DNA from 4 places in the Citrobacter sp. ANG330 genome. Region 1 is predicted to be linked to each of the others. Evidence: predicted binding sites of a transcription regulator. Region 1 holds the regulator's gene; each other region holds the start of a gene.

Region 1 (4,213 bases):
CCGGAGGCGGTGCTGCGCGCCATCCGTCGTTATCTTAATGAAACGGCTAACTGATTAAAAACTCAGCGTCCGTGCGCGATTACGCGTGTGAACGTTGGCGCGCCTCATTCGCTGATGTATGATGGCGCGCTATCCAGCCGGGCAGAGGCCTGGCTGATTGTTTCCCCGAAGTCACCAAAATCATGGCCAAAGAACAAACGGACCGTACGACACTAGATCTGTTCGCGCACGAGCGTCGCCCGGGACGACCGAAAACCAATCCGCTTTCGCGCGATGAACAGCTGCGCATTAACAAGCGTAATCAACTCAAACGCGACAAAGTTCGCGGCCTTAAGCGTGTCGAACTCAAACTCAACGCGGAAGCTGTCGACGCGCTGAATGAGTTGGCGGAATCCCGTGAGATGAGCCGTAGTGAACTGATAGAAGAGATATTGATGGCCCAACTGGCAGCGCTGCGCGGTCAGGATCTCGCCTGAAATCCCCCCTTCTCCCACTTTCGTGTAGCACGGAGTGCACTTGTATGCGTTTGCTATTTCCGCATACCTGACTGTTCTGCTATGATTGCCCTTATCTGCGGGCAATTCGCCCCCACCATTTCAATAAGTTTCAAGAGGTTACTTTACTCATGGCAATCACTGGCATCTTTTTCGGCAGCGACACCGGGAATACCGAAAATATCGCAAAAATGATTCAAAAACAGCTTGGTAAAGACGTTGCCGATGTGCATGACATTGCAAAAAGCAGCAAGGAAGATCTCGAAGGTTATGACATTCTGCTGCTCGGCATCCCAACCTGGTACTACGGTGAAGCGCAGTGTGACTGGGATGACTTCTTCCCGACTCTCGAAGACATTGATTTTAACGGCAAACTGGTTGCGCTGTTTGGCTGTGGCGATCAGGAAGATTACGCAGAATACTTCTGCGACGCGTTAGGCACGATCCGCGATATCATTGAACCACGCGGTGCCACCATCGTGGGCCACTGGCCGACCGCCGGCTATCATTTTGAAGCCTCCAAAGGCCTGGCAGATGACGATCATTTTGTCGGTCTGGCGATTGACGAAGACCGTCAGCCGGAACTGACCGCTGAGCGCGTAGAAAAATGGGTGAAGCAGATTTCCGAAGAACTGCACCTCGACGACATCATTAACGCCTGATGTTTTGCGGCGCAGACAATGTTTGCGCCGCATCAATAGTCAGAACCAATCAAAATAATTGCTACAAATTTGTAACTTTCTTGCCCATCCCTGTACAATGTGCGGGAGTTTTTCGGTGGCGCTCTCATTTCCAGGCAATACCGACTATTTATTAACATTTGCCAGAGGCTTGCAGTTTTCATTTAGACACGGCAGTCCTATAATGAAACGCATTATCCCGAGTGCAATTTCTGTCACTTCTTGTATGAAGTGAATCGTTTAGCAACAGGACAGATTCCGCATGACTGACAACAATACCGCATTAAAGAAGGCTGGCCTGAAAGTAACGCTTCCTCGTTTAAAGATTCTGGAAGTTCTTCAGGGACCGGATAACCATCACGTCAGTGCGGAAGATTTATACAAACGACTGATCGACATGGGTGAAGAAATTGGTCTGGCGACCGTATATCGCGTGCTGAACCAGTTTGATGACGCCGGTATCGTAACCCGCCACAATTTTGAAGGCGGCAAATCCGTTTTTGAGCTGACCCAGCAGCATCATCACGATCACCTGATTTGCCTTGATTGCGGCAAAGTGATCGAATTCAGTGATGAGTCTATTGAAGCGCGCCAGCGTGAGATTGCGTCAAAGCATGGCATTCGTCTGACGAACCATAGCCTCTACCTTTACGGTCACTGCGCTGAAGGCGATTGCCGCGAAAACGAACACGCGCATGACGCGAAATAATCTGCATTATTCTGAAAAGCCAACCTGCCGGTTGGCTTTTTTTATGCCTGCTATTCCCCATTCAGCACTTTCCTCCGCCAGCATGTTGCTTTAATGTAAAATATCACCCTGCCTCACCCGGAGAATCGAAATGGAACTTCGCCAGCTACGTTATTTTGTCCGCATTGTGGAAACCGGCAGTATGGGCAGCGCGGCGCTCGATCTCGACATCGGCGTCTCTGCGCTCAGTCAGCAGATGACGCGGCTGGAAAACGAGCTTGCGATCCGCCTGTTGCAGCGAACCTCACGTGGTGTGACCCCCACTAACGCCGGTCTGGCCTTTTATTCACAGGCGCAACTGGCGCTGCGTCACGCCGATGATGCGATCCTGGCGGCTCGCGAAGCGCGGTTATCCGGACACGTCAGCGTTGGCATGGCGCCCAGCACCGCTTCCATCCTCGGAATGCCGTTTATTGACGCGATGCGGAAACACTATGCCGACGTGCGTTTGCACGTGGTGGAAAGCCTCTCCGGCAATCTGGAAAGAATGATCAACACCCGTCAGATTGATCTGGCGGTCGTGTTTCAGGAAAAGAAGATCCTGCGCTGGAGCGCCAGACCGATCCTCGAAGAGCGGCTGTTTCTGATTGGCACGTACGACCTGCTGGCGGATATTACGGATGACACCATAACCCCTGCTCAACTGGCGAATATTCCCCTGATCATGCCAAGCCAGGGCCACGGACTGCGTGGCAGACTGGAAGGCATCTGTCAGGAACACGGACTGAAGGTGAATATCGCCACGGAAATTGACGGTCTGACGTTACTGATGCGCGCCGTTCGCAGCGGACTCGGCGCCACGCTGCAACCCGGAGCGGCCATTTCACATCTTGAGAGGGAAGCGCTAAGAGTGATCGGCGTTCACAATCCTATACTCAGCCGCCCTAATTTTCTGGTCAGCCTGTCTGACGATGAACTCACCCCCGCCGGTCTTGCAGCCCGCGTGATCCTCACAAAAGTGATGCGTGAACTGGTGGAAACCGGTAGTTGGCCGGGCGCAACCCTTTACACTCACTAAACAGCTCTTTAGCTTCCCGCCATAGCGGCCGTACAACCTGTGCGTATACATTTTAATTACAAATTTAACAAATAGTTAAATGGTAATGGAGTCTACGATGGTTGATGTACTGGTGATCGGCGGCGGTAATGCCGCGTTATGTGCCGCCTTAACCGCCCGCGAGGCAGGAGCCTCGGTGTTGTTGCTAGAAGCTGCGCCCAGAGAATGGCGCGGTGGAAATTCTCAACACACGCGCAATTTACGCTGCATGCACGATGCGCCTCAGGATGTGCTGGTCGAGAGTTATCCCGAAGAGGAGTTCTGGCAGGATCTCTGGCGTGTCACCGAAGGTAATACTAATGAAGCGCTGGCGCGTCTGGTGATCCGTACCTCTTCGCAATGTCGCGACTGGATGCGTCAGCACGGTGTTAATTTTCAGCCTCCGCTTTCGGGCGCGCTGCACGTGGCGCGAACCAACGCCTTTTTCATGGGCGGCGGGAAAGCGCTGGTGAACGCCTATTATCGTAGCGCAGAAAAGCTGGGGGTACAGATTCGCTACAACACGCCGGTTCAGGCCCTCGAACTGCGCAACGGTGAGTTTGTCGCTGCCCTCGCCGGGAACGAACGCATTGAAGCCCGCGCCTGCGTCCTGGCCGCCGGCGGATTTGAATCTAATCGCGAATGGCTGCGCGAGGCCTGGGGAGAAAATGCCCGCGGCGAATGGCCGGCCGATAACTTCCTTATTCGCGGCACCCGCTTTAATCAGGGCGTTCTGCTCAAATTTATGATCGAGGCCGGAGCCGACGTCATTGGCGATCCCTCTCAGTCACATTGTGTCGCCATTGATGCCCGCGCCCCGCTGTATGACGGTGGCATTTGCACCCGCGTGGACTGTGTGTCACTTGGCGTGGTGGTCAATCGGGATGCGGAACGCTTTTACGATGAGGGCGAAGATTTCTGGCCCAAGCGCTATGCCATCTGGGGCCGACTGGTTGCCCACCAGCCCGGTCAGATTGGCTACTCCATTATCGACAGCAAAGCAATCGGTCACTTTATGCCACCAGTATTCCCCGGTGCGCAAGCCAACACATTGGGGGAACTGGCTTGCCAGCTAGGGCTGGATCCTGAGCGCTTTACCCATACCGTGGAGCGCTACAACCAGGCCTGTCAGCCAGGCCAGTTTGATCACACCACGCTGGACAACTGCGCCACACAGGGACTAACGCCACCGAAAACCCACTGGGCGCGACCTGTCGACACGCCCCCCTACTACGGTTACGCCCTGCGCCCAGGG
Region 2 (4,213 bases), on a different contig from region 1:
AGCGATCAATTTATCTTAAAGCAGAATCTTGCTGCGCTGATCGCCAGTAAAAATGCCATTCTTGAAAGTGTGGCGCAGGAGGTCACCTCTATCCCTGCAGCACTGGTACGTCTGAAATGGCAAAACCGCCGGGAAATCTATGCGCTACAGGTTAAAGAAGAAATTTATGGCGCGACGATTAACGCCATCATCAGGCGCAACCCGGAACTGCGTGACAAAATTATGGCGCGTCTGGAGAGTACCTGGCAGCATTTTTTGGCACGCGAGACGGCAACGTTGCGCCTGACACGTAAGCTTGCCGAAGGTAACTACCGCACAATCAATATCACCACCGTCGCGCTTAATGAACATCTGGCGCAGAAGAAAAGCGAGAAGCCATAAAAAAGCCGGGCTGCAATAACGCATGACCCGGCCTTTTATCTCATCGCATCGCGACGACACGGCTATTTCGCTTTCGCGACCTCTTCACCGACCAGACCAATTTTCAGATAGCCTGCCTGGTGCAAGGTGTCCATCACCTTCATCAGAGTTTCATAATCGACGGTTTTATCTGCCCGGAAGAAGATCGTGGTGTCTTTCTTGCCTTCGGTCAGCGCGTTCAGTTCCGCAATCATGGTTTCGTCCGTCACCGGATCGTTGCCAATAAACATGCTGTTATCTGCTTTCACCGACAGATAAACCGGTTTTTCCGGACGCGGTTGCGGCGTGCTGGTGGAGGCTGGCAGATTCACCTTCACATCCACGGTCGCCAGCGGCGCGGCCACCATAAAGATGATCAACAGGACCAACATGACGTCGATAAACGGCGTCACGTTGATTTCATGCATTTCACCGTTATCGTCCAGATTTTCATTAAGACGCATTGCCATGAAGCCTTACCCTACACGTAATTTCTGCGCGGTACGCACCGGATGCGCGGATGCGCTTGCATCCAGATCCAGATCGCGACTTTGCAGTAACAGCACCTGCGCCGCCACATCGCCCAACATCGCTTTAAGACCGCCAATCTGACGGGCGAAGATGTTATAGATAACCACGGCGGGTATAGCTGCAACCAGACCGATAGCCGTCGCCAGCAGCGCTTCCGCAATACCTGGTGCGACAACGGCAAGGTTGGTCGTCTGCGTTTGCGCAATCCCGATGAAGCTGTTCATGATGCCCCAGACCGTACCGAACAGACCGACAAACGGTGAAATCGCCCCGATGGTCGCCAGGTAACCATTGCCACGCCCCATATGGCGTCCTGCCGCCGCAACGCGACGCTCAAGACGAAAACCGGTGCGCTCTTTGATCCCTTCGTTGTCTTCGCTGCCCTGTGACAGTTCCAGTTCGTTCTGCGCTTCATTGAGTAATTGCGTGCTGAGACTGTTAGCAGCAAAGTTTGCGGCGATGTCACTTGCCTGATCCAGAGAGCGGGCGTCAGCTAACAGTTGCTGTTCGCGCTTCAGTCGGCGCTTCTGGGAGAAGAACTCGACACTCTTACTGAAGAAGATAGCCCAGGTGACCACTGACGCCAGAATCAGACCAATCATCACGCACTTAACCACGATATCGGCGTGCTGATACATACCCCAGACGGAAAGATCCGTCTGCATCAAATTATTACCCACTCTGTATCTCCAGGACGCAAATCACAAAACCTGAGCGTAATAATATCAAAACGACGTCGAATTGATAGTCGTTCTCATTACTATTTACATAGTGCCGCACCTTTGGTTTCTTTTCTTTGCGCTTACGCAGTAAAACATCACGAGAGACGATTTTGATAAAATATTGTGCTTAATCCCATTCCCTGGGATGCGTATTTTATCATTCGTGGTAGTTTAGACGTCCAGACGTATAAAAACAGGAAACACAACATGGCAGAAAAACAACTGGACACGAAACTGGTCAGCGCCGGGCGCAGCAAAAAATACACGCTGGGATCGGTAAACAGCGTGATTCAACGCGCCTCATCACTGGTATTTGAAACGGTCGAGGCCAAAAAGCACGCCACCCGCAACCGCGCTAACGGCGAACTCTTTTACGGACGCCGCGGCACATTAACCCATTTCTCACTGCAGGAAGCGATGTGCGAACTGGAAGGCGGCGCAGGCTGCGCGCTCTTCCCTTGCGGCGCTGCTGCCGTCGCCAATACGATTCTGGCTTTTGTCGAACAGGGCGATAACGTGTTGATGACCAACACGGCCTATGAGCCGAGCCAGGATTTCTGTAGCAAAATCCTCGGGAAACTGGGCGTCACCACCGGCTGGTTTGATCCGTTGGTGGGCGCCGATATCGTAAAGCATATTCAACCCAATACCCGAGTAGTGTTTCTTGAGTCGCCGGGTTCTGTGACGATGGAAGTGCACGACGTACCGGCGATTGTCGCCGCCGTCAGACGCGTCGCCCCGGACGCCATTATCATGATCGACAATACCTGGGCGGCGGGCGTACTGTTCAAAGCGCTCGATTTTGGTATCGATATCTCCATTCAGGCCGCGACCAAATATCTGATTGGTCATTCTGACGGCATGATCGGCACGGCCGTCGCCAATGCCCGCTGCTGGGATCAGTTACGTGAGAATGCCTATTTGATGGGACAGATGGTCGATGCCGATACCGCCTATATGACCAGCCGCGGACTGCGTACCCTGGGGGTACGTTTGCGTCAGCATCATGAAAGCAGCCTGAAGGTTGCCGAATGGCTGGCTGCCCATCCGCAGGTCGCACGGGTTAATCATCCGGCGTTACCAGGCAGTAAAGGACACGAATTCTGGAAACGTGACTTTACAGGGAGCAGCGGCCTGTTCTCGTTTGTGCTGAATAAAAAGCTCAATAATGACGAGCTGTCCGCTTATCTCGATCACTTCAGCCTCTTCAGCATGGCCTATTCGTGGGGGGGATTTGAGTCGCTGATTCTGGCCAATCAGCCTGAGCAGATTGCGGAAATTCGTCCGGAAGGAGGGGTGGATTTCAGCGGAACGCTTATCCGTGTGCATATTGGTTTAGAAAATGTTGACGATCTGATTGCAGATTTAGCCGCCGGATTTTCGCGTATCGTGTAAAATTGACGCCAATGGACATCTGTGCAGACACTTTTTCCCGAAATTGTCTGCATGAGTTGCGCCTGGGATCAAGGCATCCGGGGTTGTTCAGGAGTACAATAGGACCATTAAGGCGTAAACGCTGTTCCACAGGAAAGTCCATGGCTGTCATTCAAGATATTATCGCTGCGCTCTGGCAACACGATTTTGCCGCGCTGGCGGACCCACACGTTGTTAGCGTCGTCTACTTTGTGATGTTCGCCACGCTGTTTTTAGAAAATGGCCTGTTACCGGCTTCATTTTTACCCGGCGATAGTCTGCTGCTCTTAGCCGGCGCACTAGTCGCGCAGGGTGTCATGAGCTTTGTCCCAACCCTGATAATTCTGACGACAGCGGCCAGCCTCGGCTGTTGGCTCAGCTATATTCAGGGGCGCTGGCTGGGCAATACGCGAACGGTAAAAGGCTGGCTGGCGCAACTTCCGGCGAAATACCACCAGCGCGCGACCTGCATGTTCGACCGCCACGGTCTGCTGGCATTGCTGGCAGGACGTTTTCTGGCGTTCGTGCGCACCCTGCTGCCCACCATGGCGGGGATTTCCGGGCTCTCCAACCGTCGCTTCCAGTTTTTCAACTGGCTGAGCGGGCTGCTATGGGTCGGTGTGGTCACAAGCTTTGGCTACGCGCTCAGCATGATCCCCTTTGTGAAGCGCCATGAAGATCAGGTCATGACCTTTCTGATGATCCTGCCCATTTTTCTGCTGGCGGCGGGGTTGATCGGCACGGTGGTGGTGGTGATTAAGAAGAAATACTGCAGCGCCTGATACGTTGATTGCCGGATAGCGTTCTGCTTATCCGGCCAGCGCCATCCGTTAACTCCCCTGCATAGTGCGGATCCGCGCCGCATCTTCTCCCGGCGTCACGCCAAAATAGCGCTTAAATTCACGACTGAACTGCGACGCGCTTTCATAACCCACCCGCATGGCCGCCGCGCTGGCCTTCATGCCGTCGTGGATGATCATCATCCGCGCCTTATGCAGCCGATAGGTTTTCAGATACTGCAGCGGCGATGTGCTGGTTACTGACTTAAAATTATGGTGAAACGCAGAGACGCTCATGTTGGCTTCAGCCGCCAGTTGCTCGACGTTGAGGTTTTCGGTGTACTTATTTTCAATGCGTTTGAGCACGCG
Region 3 (4,213 bases), on a different contig from region 1:
ATCGTCTGCTGGTGGTTATTGGCCCTTGCTCAATTCATGATCCGGTTGCGGCAAAGGAGTATGCGGGTCGCCTGCTGGCGTTGCGTGAAGCGCTTAAAGATGAGCTGGAAATCGTCATGCGTGTTTACTTTGAAAAACCGCGTACCACGGTTGGCTGGAAGGGGCTGATTAACGATCCGCACATGGATAACAGCTTCCAGATCAATGACGGCCTGCGCATTGCGCGCAAGTTGCTGCTGGATATCAACGACAGCGGTCTGCCGACCGCGGGTGAATTCCTCGATATGATCACCCCGCAATATCTGGCGGATATGATGAGCTGGGGCGCGATTGGCGCACGGACGACAGAATCTCAGGTTCATCGTGAGCTGGCGTCGGGGCTTTCTTGTCCGGTTGGTTTCAAAAACGGGACCGATGGCACCATCAAAGTGGCGATTGATGCCATCAACGCCGCTGGCGCGCCGCACTGCTTCCTGTCCGTCACCAAATGGGGTCACTCCGCCATTGTGAACACCAGCGGTAATGGCGACTGCCATATCATTCTGCGCGGCGGTAAAGAGCCGAACTACAGCGCAGCTCATGTCGCGGCCGTTAAAGAAGGGCTGGCGAAAGCGGGTCTGCCCGCACAAATCATGATTGATTTCAGCCATGCCAATTCCTGTAAGCAGTTTAAAAAGCAGATGGAAGTCGGGGCTGACGTGTGCCAGCAAATCGCTGGTGGTGAGAAAGCGATTATGGGCGTGATGATTGAAAGCCATCTGGTAGAAGGTAATCAGAATCCGGACAGCGGTGAGCCGCTGGTGTACGGCAAAAGTATTACCGATGCCTGCATTAACTGGGAAGATACCGACACCATCCTGCGCCAGCTTGCGGATGCGGTGAAAGCCCGTCGCGGTTAAGTCTTGCGAATAAAAAGCCGACTCAATTGAGTCGGCTTTTTTACGTCGTAAGGAAAATTACTTCGCTTTACCCTGGTTGGCAACGGCAGCCGCTTTTGCCGCGATTTCGTCGGCATTACCCAGATAGTAACGTTTGATTGGCTGGTAGTTTTCGTCAAATTCGTAAACCAGCGGTACGCCCGTCGGGATATTCAGCTCAAGGATTTCGTCTTCGCTCAGGTTATCCAGGTATTTCACCAGTGCACGCAGAGAGTTACCGTGCGCCGCGATGATCACGCGCTCACCGCTCTTCATGCGCGGCAGAATGGTTTCATTCCAGTAAGGGATAACGCGGTCAATAGTCAGCGCCAGGCTTTCCGTGAGCGGCAACTCTTTTTCAGTTAGTTTGGCATAACGCGGATCGTGGCCCGGATAGCGCTCGTCATCTTTAGTCAGTTCCGGCGGAGTAACAGCGAAACCGCGGCGCCACTGCTTAACCTGCTCGTCACCGTATTTCTCGGCGGTTTCTGCTTTGTTCAGACCCTGCAACGCACCGTAGTGACGTTCGTTCAGTTTCCAGGATTTTTCCACCGGCAGCCAGGCTTGATCCAGTTCGTCCAGTACATTCCACAGCGTGTGGATGGCACGTTTCAGCACGGAGGTGTAAGCAAAATCGAAGCTATAGCCTTCAGCCTTCAGCAGTTTGCCTGCCGCTTTCGCTTCGCCCACGCCTTTCTCGGACAGATCAACGTCGTACCATCCGGTGAAGCGGTTTTCATTGTTCCACTGGCTTTCGCCGTGGCGTACCAGAACCAGCTTAGTTACAGCCATACTCTCACTCCTCAAACTTTATCGAATGATAATAATTCTCATTATATTGCCGTGACGCGTCAGCGGCAATGCTTACGCATAACCATAGCGAAAATAGTGCCGCAGTGTAAGGTTCTTGTGAACTATACGTTGCTATTTTGTCTTCGAGTGATGGGGTTTTGAACAAACAGCAGGAGGATAAACCCGATAACCTCAGGCTATCGGGTATTTACTGTGGAATACAACATTCAGGAAGGAATAAAGCGATATTCCGTCAGGCTGGCGTACTCTTCACCAGGGCGCAGGAAGCAGTCAGGCTGCGGCCATTCCGGATGATTCGGACTGTCCGGCAAAAATTCACTCTCCAGCGCCAGGCCCTGATAATCGAGGTAGGCGTTCGGTCCACGTGAGGAGGTGCCGCCGAGAAAGTTACCGGAGTAAAACTGTAGTGCCGGAGCCGAAGTGTAGACCTCCATCTGCAACTTTCCATCTTGCGAAGAGAGCAGGGCAACGGGCTTTTTACTGTCGCCTTTCGCCTGCAACAGGAACGCGTGGTCGTAACCCTTCACCTTGCGCTGATCGTCATCGGCGAGAAATTCGCTGACGATCGTCTTCGTAGTGCGAAAATCAAATGAGGTTCCGGCGACTGGTTTCAGACCATTGCGCGGGATCCCGCTTTCATCAACCGGCAGATATTCATCCGCCAGAATCTGTAGCTTATGGTTGCGCACATCGGTTTGATCGCCGTCGAGGTTGAAGTAGACGTGATTGGTCAGATTCACCGGACACGGTTTATCCACCGTTGCGCGATAGGTAATCGAGATGCGGTTATCATCGGTCAGACGATATTGCGCCGTAGCGCCGAGGTTGCCCGGAAAACCCTGATCGCCATCGTCGGAGGTGAGGGCAAACAGCACCTGACGTTCGTTCTGATTGACTATCTGCCAGCGGCGTTTATCAAAACCCTTTGGCCCGCCGTGTAGCTGATTGGCGCCCTGGCTCGGCAGCAGACTGACCGTCTCACCGTTAAGGGTGTAACGGCTGTCGGCAATCCGGTTAGCGTAACGGCCAATCGACGCGCCCAGAAAGGCTGACTGATCCTGATAATGCTCGGGGCTGGCACAACCCAGTAGCGCTTCACGCACGCTGCCGTCGGAAAGGGGAATACGGGCCGAGAGTAACGTAGCACCCCAGTCCATCAGCGTGACCACCATCCCTGCGTCATTGCGCAGGGTTAACAGGCGGTACGGCTGACCATCGGGTGCCAGTGCGGGTGTTTCATTCAGCACTGTCCTGCTCCTTGTGAGGGTTTGCACACATAGAATGTTTCTTTGATACCAGTTTTGCTTTCGTACTGATCGGCCACGGCCTGCTGGACGGCAGGGACCAGCGCTTCCGGGATCAGCGCCACGACACAACCGCCGAATCCGCCGCCGGTCATGCGTACGCCGCCTTTCTCGCCAATAGTGGCTTTGACGATGTCAACCAGCGTATCAATCTGCGGCACGGTGATTTCGAAGTCATCACGCATGGAAGCATGTGATTCCGCCATTAGTTGACCCATGCGTTGCAGGTCGCCTTTTTCCAGCGCGTTGGCGGCTTCCACAGTACGTACATTTTCAGTTAACACGTGACGGACGCGTTTGGCAACCAACGGATCCAGTTCGTTAGCCACGGCGTTAAAGGTATCGAGACTGACATCACGTAATGCCGGCTGCTGGAAGAAACGCGCGCCGGTTTCGCACTGCTGGCGGCGGGTATTGTATTCACTGCCGACCAGCGTGCGCTTAAAGTTACTGTTGATAATTACAATCGCCACGCCTTTTGGCATCGACACCGCTTTGGTGCCAAGCGTGCGGCAGTCGATCAGCAGGGCATGGTCTTTTTTGCCCAACGCAGAGATGAGTTGATCCATAATTCCGCAGTTGCAGCCGACAAACTGGTTTTCTGCTTCCTGACCGTTAAGCGCGATTTGTGCACCGTCCAGCGGCAGATGATAAAGCTGCTGGAATACCGTGCCGACCGCCACTTCCAGCGAAGCAGAAGAACTTAAACCCGCGCCCTGCGGGACGTTGCCGCTGATCACCAGGTCTGCGCCGCCAAAGCTGCTGTCGCGTTTTAACAGGTGTTTCACCACGCCCCGAACATAGTTTGCCCATTGCTGGCTGTCGTGCGTCACGATGGGGGCATCAAGAGAGAATTCATCGCTCTGATTATCGTAATCAGCGGCAATGACACGGATTTTACGATCGTCGCGCGCCGCACAGCTGATCACCGTCTGGTAATCGATGGCACACGGCAGCACGAAGCCGTCGTTATAATCGGTGTGTTCCCCGATGAGGTTAACGCGGCCTGGCGCCTGAATGGTGTGGGTCGCAGGGTAGCCGAATTTTTCAGCAAACAGAGATTGTGTTTTCTCTTTCAGACTCATTTTTATACTCCGGATTCGCGAAAATGGATGTCGCTGACTGCTCGCAGACGCTCTGCCGCTTGTTCCGCGGTGAGATCGCGTTGGGTCTCTGCCA
Region 4 (4,213 bases), on a different contig from region 1:
AGCCCGGAGTCCGATTCGTCGAGGATGCACAATTCCGGCTCCAGCACGGCCATTTGCAGAATGTCATTGCGCTTCTTCTCGCCACCGGAAAACCCGACGTTCACCGAGCGAGTTAACAGATCTTCCGGCATCTTCAGCAGCGCGATTTTCTCTTCCATCAAATCCTGAAAATCGAAGCGATCGAGCGATTCCTGGCCACGATAGGTTCGTACCGCATTGAGCGCCGTTTGCAGGAAAAACTGGTTGCTGACGCCGGGGATTTCCACGGGATACTGGAAGGCCATAAAAATGCCTTCCCCCGCTCTCTCTTCCGGCGCCAGCTCCAGCAGATCTTTGCCTTTAAACGTTACCGACCCGCCGGTGACCTCGTAATCTTCACGCCCTGCCAGCGTCGCAGAGAGCGTACTTTTCCCGGAGCCGTTCGGTCCCATAATGGCATGCACTTCCCCCGGACGAACGTTAAGGCTCAACCCGCGCAGGATCGCTTTCTCTTCCACACTGACCTGTAAATCTTTAATCGTTAACATGTTGCTTCCTTAACCGACGCTGTGTTCAAGGCTGATGGCTAGTAATTTTTGTGCTTCGACGGCAAACTCCAGCGGCAACTCGGAGAACACGTCCTTACAGAATCCGTTGACGATCATTGAGATCGCATCCTCTTCGCTGATGCCGCGTTGCAGGCAGTAGAACAGCTGATCTTCACCAATCCGCGAGGTGGTCGCTTCGTGCTCCAGTTGCGCGCTGTTGTTGCGGCATTCGACATACGGGAAGGTATGCGCTCCGCAGTCGGCGCCAATCAGCATCGAGTCGCACTGGGTAAAGTTACGGGCATTGGTGGCGGTCGGCATGATTTTGACCAGCCCGCGGTAGCTGTTCTGGCTGTGTCCGGCGGAAATCCCCTTCGAGATAATGGTCGAGCGGGTGTTCTTGCCGATGTGGATCATCTTGGTGCCGGTGTCCGCCTGTTGATGACCGCTGGTCAATGCCACCGAATAGAATTCGCCGATGGAGTTGTCGCCGCGCAGAATGCAACTGGGGTATTTCCAGGTGATGGCTGATCCCGTCTCCGACTGGGTCCAGGACATTTTGCTGTTCTCCCCCTCACACAACGCGCGTTTGGTGACGAAGTTCAGAATGCCGCCGGTGTTATTATCGCCAGGGAACCAGTTCTGGACGGTGGAGTACTTCACCTCGGCGTCTTTGTGGATGATGACCTCCACGACCGCCGCGTGAAGCTGATAGCTGTCGCGTACCGGCGCAGAGCAGCCTTCGATATAGCTTACATAGCTGCCTTCATCCGCCACCAGGATCGTACGTTCAAACTGCCCGGTCTTTTCGGCGTTGATACGAAAGTAGGTTGAAAGCTCCATCGGGCAGCGCACGCCTTTCGGCACGTAGATAAAGGTGCCATCAGAGGCGACGGCGGCATTCAGCGCGGCGAAGAAGTTATCGTTGCCGGGTACGACGGTGCCAAGATACTGTTTCACCAGTTCGGGATGATCGTGAATCGCCTCGCCAAAAGAGCAGAAAATGATCCCCTGTTCAGCCAGTTTTTCACGATAGGTGGTGGCAACGGAGACGGAGTCAAAAATGGCATCCACCGCGACTTCGCGGCCTTCGCGTACCGGTACGCCGAGTTGTTCAAATGCGGCTTCGACCTCTTTACTGAGAAAGGCGTTTGCCCCGGTTTGCTGAACCGCACCGGGTTCGGAGGCGCAGGTCTCATCGCAATTGCCGCATGAAGGTGCAGAATAGTAGCTGTAATCCTGATAATTCAGCTTCTCGTAGTGCGCCTTCAGCCAATGCGGCTCCGGCATGTCGACCCAGGCTCTGTACGCATTAAGGCGAAACTCCAGCATCCACTCCGGTTCATTACGTTTGGCCGAAATGGCGCGAACCACCTCTTCATTGATCCCTTTCGCCAGTTCGTCCGTCTGCAGTTGGGTAAAGAACCCCTCCTTATAATTCAACGGGCCGCCGGTCCAGGTTTTCACATCATCAGTTGCTTCAGTATTACGAGACATAGTACCGCCTATACCCCAAAGCTTTCGCCACAGCCGCATTCGTTCTGGGCTTTCGGGTTATGAAATTTGAATAACTGGTTTAATCCTTCGCGGACGTAATCCACTTCCGTGCCGTCGATAAACGGCATCGCCTGTAACGGGACATAAAGCTTCGCGCCCTCAGCCTCAAACAGAAGATCGTCTTTTTCCGGCTCGCTGACGGTATCAAGCACGTAGCCAAAACCCGCGCATCCCGTCGGCTTAACACCCAGGCGCACGCCCAGCATGCCCGGCTGTTTTGCGACCAGTTCGCGAATATGCGCCGCAGCCGCTGGGGTTAGCGTCAATCCGCGCCAGGCGAAATCGCCCGGATTAAATGTTCCTGAATGCAATTCCATAGAGTTACCTCGCAAAATGAGCCATCAGGCTATAACACCATGTTAGTGATAACGATTCTCACTTCAACCCCTCAACAGCAGGGGCATTACGGTGTTTCATCTGTTTTGACCGCTTTTATTAAGCATAGACCCTGCCACGCGGGTTAAAAGGAATGGATGAATTTGTTCAATGCATTGATTAATAATGACTTTAAAATTAGTCATCGACTCAACTGGTCAAAATCGTAAAGATGTATAGAAAATGACTATTTCAGGAATAGGAAAGACGTGGCGAAGGGGAACTACAAAAAAACCCTTAAGGTTGTCAGTAACAACCTTAAGGGTTCCAGCCCCATCCGGCGCTTATCTCCGGCACTCACGATGGCTTAGCTCTTGAAGGGGCGATAAGAATAGTCTCATGCTGACGAAAATCATTTTTAACACAAATTGCTATCGAGCGATTTATACGTCAGATCAATTTTTAGTACGTTGTATTCTCACAGGCCGTCTGAGACTGACAGACAAAAAACCCGACAACAGGGTCGGGTTTCTCGTTACGCGAACAATCGCAGAATCAATGCACACCAAGGCGCCAGGCAAAATAGATCTCTTCTTTTAGCTCAGTGGAAGAGAGCGTCAGTAAATCGGCAAACTCAAGCTCGAGTTGTTTTAATTTTTTAAGATATTGGGCTGGAGAGAGCGCTGTTTTATCACGACGTAAAAACTCAATTGCCAGTTGGGCCGGGTCTAGTTGGCTAGTCATATCATCCTCGCTTAGGGTCAAAACCTGCACAGTATATCACCTTTTACTGTGCAGATTATGACCAAAAGCAATACTGATCACACTTTTTTTGGTGACAACGTCACACAATCGCCGTGGTCAGCCGTGAGGTACAGCATAGTCGCTGCTGCTCATCGAAGATGTCGATCTGCCAGACCTGATGCCGGGCGCCGGTGTGAATCGCCTTACAAATCCCCTTCACGCGCCCTTCCCGCGCCGAACGAACATGGTTAGCGTTAACCTCGAGTCCCACCACCTTCTGCTCCCCCTGGGTGCACAGGTAACCGGCAACAGACCCCATGCTCTCTGCAAGCACAACGGAAGCGCCGCCGTGCAGAAGACCAAACGGCTGCTTCGTACGCCCGTCGACGGGCATTGACGCCTCAAGCGTATCGTCACCGATATGCTCAAAGCGAATATCCAGCAGACCCACCATATTACCTTCGCCCATCGTATTGAGCGCATCGAGGGTCACTTTACGTTTCCAGATCATCCAATAATCTCCAGTAATGCCTGTACAGGATGGCGCACGCCAGTACCTTCCACACGTTTCACCTGACTGCGACAGGAATATCCCGTTGCAAGGCAACGGCTACGCGGCAGCCGTTCCATCGCCTGATGCCATGACAATTCGTAGATACCCAGCGAACTCGCGTGGTTCTTCGCTTCATGACCGTAAGTACCGGCCATGCCGCAGCAGCCCACGCTGACATTTTCCAGCTTTGCGCCAACGCGGGCAAAGATCGATGCCCATTGCGCAGGGGCGCCAGGCAGCGCAGTCACTTCGGTACAGTGGCCGAAGAAATACCATGACTCACCGCTGACATCGCGCGGTTCGTGCGACGCCAGGGCGGTTGCCAGCCACTCATTGGCGAGCTGCACATGGAAATCGCCACGTTGCTCACCCAACGCCAGTTTGTACTCATCGCGATAACAGAGCACCAGCGCCGGATCGACACCAACCATCGGCATGCCCAGTTTCGCCACGCGGTTCAAAAACTCGGACGTTTTTTTGGCGGTCTTTGCAAAACGGGTCAGAAAGCCTTTGATAT

What was found. The regulator Fur, encoded in region 1, represses iron uptake genes when iron is present. The targets are predictions, from matches to a motif close to ATAATAATGAGAACNACTATCAA.
Region 2: a site for Fur is predicted at 1,672-1,694, ahead of exbB (tol-pal system-associated acyl-CoA thioesterase). Genes of this name have one in related genera too.
Region 3: a site for Fur is predicted at 1,735-1,757, ahead of gpmA (2,3-diphosphoglycerate-dependent phosphoglycerate mutase). Genes of this name have one in related genera too.
Region 4: a site for Fur is predicted at 2,441-2,463, ahead of sufA (Fe-S cluster assembly scaffold SufA). Genes of this name have one in related genera too.

Annotation. Positions count from the first base shown of each region.
Region 1 is NZ_JASJUI010000004.1:421,445-425,657, reverse strand. Features, by position in the region: gene ybfF (esterase) at 1-54, shown strand, start outside; gene ybfE (LexA regulated protein) at 183-476, shown strand; gene fldA (flavodoxin FldA) at 626-1,156, shown strand; gene fur (ferric iron uptake transcriptional regulator) at 1,437-1,883, shown strand; gene tcuR (tricarballylate utilization LysR family transcriptional regulator TcuR) at 2,014-2,940, shown strand; gene tcuA (FAD-dependent tricarballylate dehydrogenase TcuA) at 3,038-4,213, shown strand, end outside.
Region 2 is NZ_JASJUI010000006.1:21,337-25,549, forward strand. Features, by position in the region: gene QNN88_RS14355 (cytoplasmic protein) at 1-381, shown strand, start outside; gene exbD (TonB system transport protein ExbD) at 444-869, opposite strand; gene exbB (tol-pal system-associated acyl-CoA thioesterase) at 876-1,610, opposite strand; gene metC (cystathionine beta-lyase) at 1,860-3,047, shown strand; gene yghB (DedA family general envelope maintenance protein YghB) at 3,188-3,847, shown strand; gene QNN88_RS14380 (AraC family transcriptional regulator) at 3,896-4,213, opposite strand, start outside.
Region 3 is NZ_JASJUI010000008.1:72,971-77,183, forward strand. Features, by position in the region: gene aroG (3-deoxy-7-phosphoheptulonate synthase AroG) at 1-899, shown strand, start outside; gene gpmA (2,3-diphosphoglycerate-dependent phosphoglycerate mutase) at 957-1,709, opposite strand; gene galM (galactose-1-epimerase) at 1,937-2,977, opposite strand; gene galK (galactokinase) at 2,971-4,119, opposite strand; gene galT (galactose-1-phosphate uridylyltransferase) at 4,122-4,213, opposite strand, start outside.
Region 4 is NZ_JASJUI010000002.1:109,180-113,392, forward strand. Features, by position in the region: gene sufC (Fe-S cluster assembly ATPase SufC) at 1-527, opposite strand, end outside; gene sufB (Fe-S cluster assembly protein SufB) at 537-2,024, opposite strand; gene sufA (Fe-S cluster assembly scaffold SufA) at 2,033-2,401, opposite strand; gene QNN88_RS06235 (YdiH family protein) at 2,955-3,143, opposite strand; gene menI (1,4-dihydroxy-2-naphthoyl-CoA hydrolase) at 3,244-3,654, opposite strand; gene QNN88_RS06245 (FAD-binding and (Fe-S)-binding domain-containing protein) at 3,651-4,213, opposite strand, start outside.